2 regions of the Streptosporangium sp. NPDC023963 genome follow, and region 1 is predicted to be linked to the other one. Evidence: riboswitches for the same ligand, from Rfam matches in the RefSeq annotation. Region 1 holds a riboswitch; the other holds the start of a gene.

What was found. A riboswitch is a leader RNA that binds a small molecule or an ion and turns the genes downstream of it on or off. The one in region 1 is predicted to bind glycine.
Region 2: it holds a riboswitch for glycine, as region 1 does, so the genes downstream of both, gcvT (glycine cleavage system aminomethyltransferase GcvT) here and gcvP (aminomethyl-transferring glycine dehydrogenase) in region 1, are expected to answer to the same signal.

The regions. Positions count from the first base shown of each region.
Region 1 is NZ_JBEZZK010000020.1:35,404-38,604, reverse strand. Features, by position in the region: gene gcvP (aminomethyl-transferring glycine dehydrogenase) at 1-1,269, opposite strand, end outside; glycine riboswitch at 1,451-1,543, opposite strand; gene AB0F88_RS38150 (MerR family transcriptional regulator) at 1,559-2,089, opposite strand; gene AB0F88_RS38145 (bifunctional nuclease family protein) at 2,324-2,794, opposite strand; gene AB0F88_RS38140 (MerR family transcriptional regulator) at 2,874-3,201, opposite strand, start outside.
Region 2 is NZ_JBEZZK010000002.1:1,037,457-1,040,657, reverse strand. Features, by position in the region: gene AB0F88_RS10555 (gamma-glutamyl-gamma-aminobutyrate hydrolase family protein) at 158-853, shown strand; glycine riboswitch at 959-1,057, shown strand; glycine riboswitch at 1,058-1,152, shown strand; gene gcvT (glycine cleavage system aminomethyltransferase GcvT) at 1,186-2,277, shown strand; gene gcvH (glycine cleavage system protein GcvH) at 2,274-2,666, shown strand; gene AB0F88_RS10540 (L-serine ammonia-lyase) at 2,739-3,201, shown strand, end outside.

The DNA of each region.
Region 1 (3,201 bases):
GCAGGTGACGCCCACGTGGTCGGCGTCGACCAGGCGCAGGTTGACCCCGTTGTCGCGGGCCGCGGCGACGACCGCCTCGGCGCGGCCGGGAACCCTGGCGAGCACGGTGTCGAAGAAGGTGTCGTGCACGACCTCGACGCCGCCCTGGCGCAGGCCCTCGGCCAGCACGACGGCGTGCCGGTGGGTGCGACGGCCGATCCTGCGCAGGCCCTCGGGGCCGTGGTAGACGGCGTACATGCCGGCGATCACCGCGAGCAGCACCTGCGCGGTGCAGATGTTGCTGGTGGCCTTCTCGCGGCGGATGTGCTGCTCGCGGGTCTGGAGCGCGAGCCGGTACGCGGGGCGCTGGTCGGCGTCCTGGGAGACGCCCACCAGGCGGCCCGGCAGCTGGCGCTGCAGGCCGTCACGGACGGCCATGTAGGCGGCGTGCGGGCCGCCGAAGCCCATGGGGACGCCGAAGCGCTGGGAGGAGCCGACCGCGATGTCGGCGCCGAGCTCGCCGGGCGCGGCCAGGAGGGTGAGGGCCAGCAGGTCGGCGGCGGCGACCACCTGGGCGCCGCGCGCGTGGGCGGCGTCGGCGATGGCGCGGAAGTCGCGGACCCTGCCGCTGGCGCCGGGATACTGCACGAGCACCCCGAAGCACTCGGGAAGCTCCTCGGTGAAGTCGCTCTCGACCAGCTCGATGCCGAGCGGCTCGGCGCGGGTGCGCAGCACCGCCTTGGTCTGCGGCAGCGCGTCGGCGTCCACCACGAACACCTTCGAGGGGCTGCGGCCCGCGCGGCGGGCCAGGGTCATCGCCTCGGCCGCAGCGGTGGCCTCGTCCAGCAGGGAGGCCCCGGCGACGTCGAGGGCGGTCAGGTCGGAGACGACGGTCTGGAAGTTGATCAGGGCTTCCAGGCGGCCCTGGGAGATCTCCGGCTGGTAGGGCGTGTACGCGGTGTACCAGCCCGGGTTCTCCAGGAGGTTGCGGCGGATGACGCCCGGGGTGATCGTGTCGTGGTACCCCAGGCCGATCATCGAGGTGAGCACGGTGTTGCGCCCGGCGAGGACCCGGAGCTCGGCGAGGGTCTCGGACTCCCCGGCCGCCGGGGGCAGGCTCAGCCGCTCCGAGGAGCGGATCGCCTCGGGCACGGCCACCGCGACCAGGTCGGCGACGGAGGCGAATCCGACCGCCTCCAGCATGCGGGTCTGGCCGGCGTCGTCCGGCCCTATGTGGCGGGTCGCGAAAGCGGGGGAGCCGAGTTCGCTGAGCGATGACAGGTCGGTCATTGGTGAAGCCTCCCGGGACGGGGTGGAGACCGGCGCTGGGCGCGGGCGTATGCCTGGTCTCCCCCTCTGTCATCACGACCGTCGTGCGGGTCGTGACCTGAGAGCTTCACCTGCCCCTTGTCGGGAGGCTTGCACCGTCGGTGAGTCGCGCCTGGCGAGCGCGCCTGCTTTCCAGAGTTGCCTCGTCCGTGCGGTACCGGGTGCCTGAGAGATTCCGGGGAGGTTGCTCCTTCGGCGCCCCGATCGTGGTCGGGGTCTCTCCCGCACAGGGTCAGTGGCAGGTCCGAGTTTACCCGGTTCGTCGTGCTCTGCGACGGCGGGCCAGCTCATCGGCCTGATGATCTCCTAAAGGGCCCTCGCTCGACTCCGCGCGTTCGCCGGGCAGATCCGCGAGGGAGCCCTCCACCTCCTGCCACACCCGTCCCAGAGCTATCCCGAAGACTCCCTGACCGCCCTGGAGGAGGTCGATGACCTCGTCGGGCGAGGTGCACTCGTAGACGCTCACCCCGTCGCTCATCAGGGTGATCCCGGCCAGGTCGTTGACGCCCCGGTCGCGCAGGTGCTGCACGGCGATGCGGATCTGCTGGAGGGAGACGCCGGTGTCGAGGAGACGCTTGACGACCTTGAGGACCAGGATGTCGCGAAAGCCGTACAGCCGCTGGGAGCCGGAGCCGTGGGCGGCCCGCACGGTGGGCTCGACCAGGCCGGTGCGCGCCCAGTAGTCGAGTTGCCGGTAGGTGATGCCGGCCGCGGAACAGGCCGTGGGGCCTCGGTAACCGATGTCGGCGGGCACCTTCACCGGTTGCCCGTCGAACAGCAGACCCTCTTCACCCGCGCGCTGACGTGCCGACTGGCGCCGTTCCGGGTCATCCTGATCGGCGTTTCTACCCTCGCCGCTGCTGACCGCCACGCGGACCTCCGGCTTTCTCTCATCCCACGGCCTGATCTGGGGGTTTACGCACGACCGCGGGTTTCACTTGCACCGTAGGACTGGGGCCAAGTCCAGTCAACGACCCCACTCGGCGCGTCGTGAAGCGTAAATGCACCGAAATTCCTACCCCGCGCGGCCGAAGTCCTCGGGCGTGATCGTGTCAAGGAACTCCCTGAACTTCTCCACCTCGTCCTCCTGGTCGTCCGGGATGATCACCCCTGCCTCCCGGACCACGTCCTCACTCGCGAAGATACGTGCGCCGGTGCGAAGTGCCAAGGCGATCGAGTCCGAGGGGCGCGCGCTCACCTCGACCCCGTTGGAGAACACGAGATCGGCGAAGAAGATGCCGTCGCGCAGGGCGACGATGTTGACCGTGCTCAGCCGGACCCCGAGCCCTTCGAGCACGTCGCGGAACAGGTCATGCGTGAGCGGCCGGGGCGGTGGTTCCTCGGCCTGGGCCATGGCGATCGCCGTGGCCTCCGTCATGCCGATCCAGATAGGTAGGTAACGCTCCCCATGCGTCTCTTTCAGCAAGACGATCGGCTGGTTGGAGGGCATCTCAACTCGAACGCCCACGACCTCCATCTGCAACACGGGCTGCTCCGTCTTCGCTGGATTCCGACCGGTTTGTTCAACGTAACACTCGTGGGGGTACGAGTGCCTGGTCAGGTTCTCACCGGCCCAGGGCCCCACGAACGCCGGAACGCAGCAGGGAGGCGTGCAATTCCAGCAGCAGGCCGGAGATCTCCCTGGCCGTCTCGTCGGCCTGGTCGATGGCCCCGGGCCTGCGGCGGCGCAGGAGCGGGGCGACGGCCTGCTCCACCAGACCGGCCTCGCGCTCCGCGGCGGCCTTGACGGCTCGCAGATGGCGGGCCCGCAGGCCGAAGGCGGCCAGGGCTCCGACGCTGCGGGCCACGGCCAGCGCCTCGGCGTCGTAGTAGCGGGCCACGGCGGCCAGCAGGCCGTAGTCCTCCAGCTCGGCGAGGGTCTCCTCGTCGAGC
Region 2 (3,201 bases), on a different contig from region 1:
GGCACGTGCCGCGCCACCGGACGCGCCGCCCGCTTCCCCGTGGCCCCCGGCGGCACTCCGGCCCGCCGCGGCCGGTAACGTGCGGGAGGGCACCGGGATGGGCACGATGGGCTCACGGCGCCAGGACCTCGGTGCAAGCGCGGCGAAACAGGAGATCATGTCCCGTCCCGTCATCGGCATCACCTGCTACGTCGAACCCGCACGCTTCACCGTCTGGGAGACGACCACCGCGCTCCTGCCGTACGACTACGTCGACCACGTGGCCCGCGCGGGCGGGCAGCCGGTGATCCTGCCCCCGGCGGGCGACCCCGCGACCCTGGCAGGGCGGCTGGACGGGCTGATCCTGGCCGGCGGCGGGGACGTCGGCCCGGAGCGGTACGGGCAGGAGCCGCACGAGCGGACCGGCCACGTCCGGCCGTTCCGCGACGACGCGGAGCTGGGGCTGGTCCGGGCGGCGCTGGAGCGGGGCCTGCCCTTCCTGGGCGTCTGCCGGGGCATGCAGGTCCTGAACGTCTCGCTGGGCGGCACCCTGCACCAGCACCTGCCCGACGTGGTCGGCCACCCGGGGCACGCCCCGGCTCCCGGCCGTTACGGCAGGATGCCGGTGTGGCTCGCCCCCGGCAGCCGGACCTCGAAGATCTTCGGGGCCGAGACCGTGGACGTGGCCCACTACCACCACCAGGCCCTCGACCGGCCGGCCGCGGGCCTGACCGTGACCGCCCACGCCGAGGACGGCACGATCGAGGCCGTGGAGGTGGACGACCACCCCTTCGCCGTCGCCGTCCAGTGGCACCCCGAGACCGACGACGAGTCGGCCCTGTTCGAGGCGCTGGTACGCCACGCCACCCCCTGACCGGCGCGGATCGGGGCGGCGCGGGGATTTCGCTCGGCCTGTTCGGGGCGGCGAGGGGATTTCGCTCGGCCGGTTCGGGCGGTTAGGCTGGCCGCTGACACCGATGAATCCCGTGCGGGAGAGCGTCCTGACACCCAGGCCAGGACCCCTGAAGGAGCAAGCCCTCCCCGCGAACCTCTCAAGGCAAAGGACCGTGCGGGTAGGTGCCCTCTGGAAAGCAGGTCCCACGGCCTCGCCGAAGGTGAAAGTCCGGTAAAACCCGGATGAAACTCTCAGGCACCGACGACAGAGGGGGAGGATGCTCTCATCTGTCCCTTGTCTGAGGTGCGCACATGTCCCGACCTACGCCGCTGCGCGGCGTGCACGAGTCCCTCGGCGCGACGCTGACCGACTTCGCGGGCTGGCTGATGCCGCTCCGCTACGGCAGCGAGTCGGCCGAGCACAACGCGGTCCGCCAGGCGGCCGGCCTGTTCGACCTCTCCCACATGGGCGAGATCTTCGTGACCGGGCCGCAGGCCGCCGAGGCCCTCGACCACGCGCTGGTCGGCCACCTCTCCGCGCTGGAGCCCGGCCGCGCCCGCTACACGATGATCGTCGACGCCGAGGGCGGCGTGCTGGACGACCTGATCGTCTACCGGCTCGCCCCCGCCGAGTTCATGGTCGTCGCCAACGCCTCCAACTATCCGCGGGTGGCCGCCGAGCTGACCGGCCGCGCCAAGGGCTTCGACGCCGCGGTGGACGACCGCTCCGAGCGGTACGCGCTGGTCGCGATCCAGGGCCCGCGCTCCGCGGAGATCCTGGGCGCGCTCACCGACGCCGACCTCGACGGGCTCAAGTACTACGCCGGCCTGCCCGCCGTCGTCGCGGGCCGCGAGGCCCTCATCGCCCGTACCGGGTACACCGGCGAGGACGGCTTCGAGCTGTTCGTCGCGGCCGAGGACGCGGAGCCGGTCTGGGCCGCCCTCACCGAGGCGGGCACGCCGCACGGCCTGGTCCCCGCGGGCCTGTCCGCCCGCGACACCCTCCGGCTGGAGGCCGGGATGCCGCTGTACGGCAACGAGCTGTCGGCCGGGCTGACCCCGTTCGACGCCGGGCTGGGCCGTGTGGTGAGGTTTGACAAGCCGGGCGACTTCGTCGGCCGGGCCGCCCTCGAATCACGCAAGGACGTCCCGCCGTCCCGCCGCCTGGTCGGTCTGATCGCGACCGGCCGCAGGGTGCCCCGGCACGGGTACCCGGTGGTGGTCGCCGGCGACGGCACGGTCGTCGGCGAGGTCACCAGCGGGGCGCCCTCCCAGTCACTGGGCAGGCCCATCGCCATGGCCTACGTGGACAACGGCCTGTCGTCGGGACTGGCCGTGGACATCAGGGGCAGCCACGAGCCGGTCGAGGTCGTCGCACTGCCTTTCTACAGGAGGAAAAAATGAGCAGCATTCCCGAGGAACTGCACTACACCAAGGAACACGAGTGGATCTCCGGCATCGATGACGGCCTGACCCTCACCGTCGGCATCACCGCCTACGCCGCCGAGGCGCTGGGCGACGTGGTCTTCGTGCAGATCCTCCCCGAGGTCGGTTCGACGATCACCGCCGGTGACGCGGTCGGCGAGGTCGAGTCGACCAAGTCGGTGAGCGACATCTTCGCGCCGGTCTCCGGCGAGGTCGTCGAGGTCAACCAGGCCGTCGTGGACGACCCCTCGCTGGTCAACAGCGACTCCTACGGCGACGGCTGGCTGTTCCGCGTACGCCTCGAGGGCTCCGCCGACGACCTGCTGTCGCCGGAGGAGTACGCCGCGCTCACCTCGGGTGAGTCCTAAGCCTCTCCCCCCTCGCGTCACGGCCACGCGCGTCCTTGGGCGCGCGTGGCCGTCCACGCTGGAAGGATTCAGATGACGATCAGCGTCTTCGATCTCTTCAAGATCGGAATCGGCCCGTCCAGCTCGCACACCGGCGGCCCGATGGCCGCCGCCCACAAGTTCGCCCGCGGCCTCCACCAGGACGGGCTCCTGGAGAAGACCGCCCGGGTGAGCGCCGTCCTGTACGGCTCGCTGGGCCTGACCGGCAAGGGTCACGGCAGCGACAAGGCCGTGCTGCTCGGCCTGTCCGGCGAGAAGCCCGAGCTGGTCGACGTCGACACGGTCGACGAGCGGCTCGCCGCCATGCGCGAGTCCGGCACCCTCTCCCTGTACGGCTCCCGCGAGATCCCCTTCGTCATCGGCGAGGACCTCGTCTTCGAACGCAAGATCTCGCTCCCCGGCCACCCCAACGGCATGCGCTTCACCGCGCTGTCCGAGTCCGGCGAGACGATCCGCGAGAAGGTCTACTACTCGGTGGGCGGCGGCTTCGTCGTCG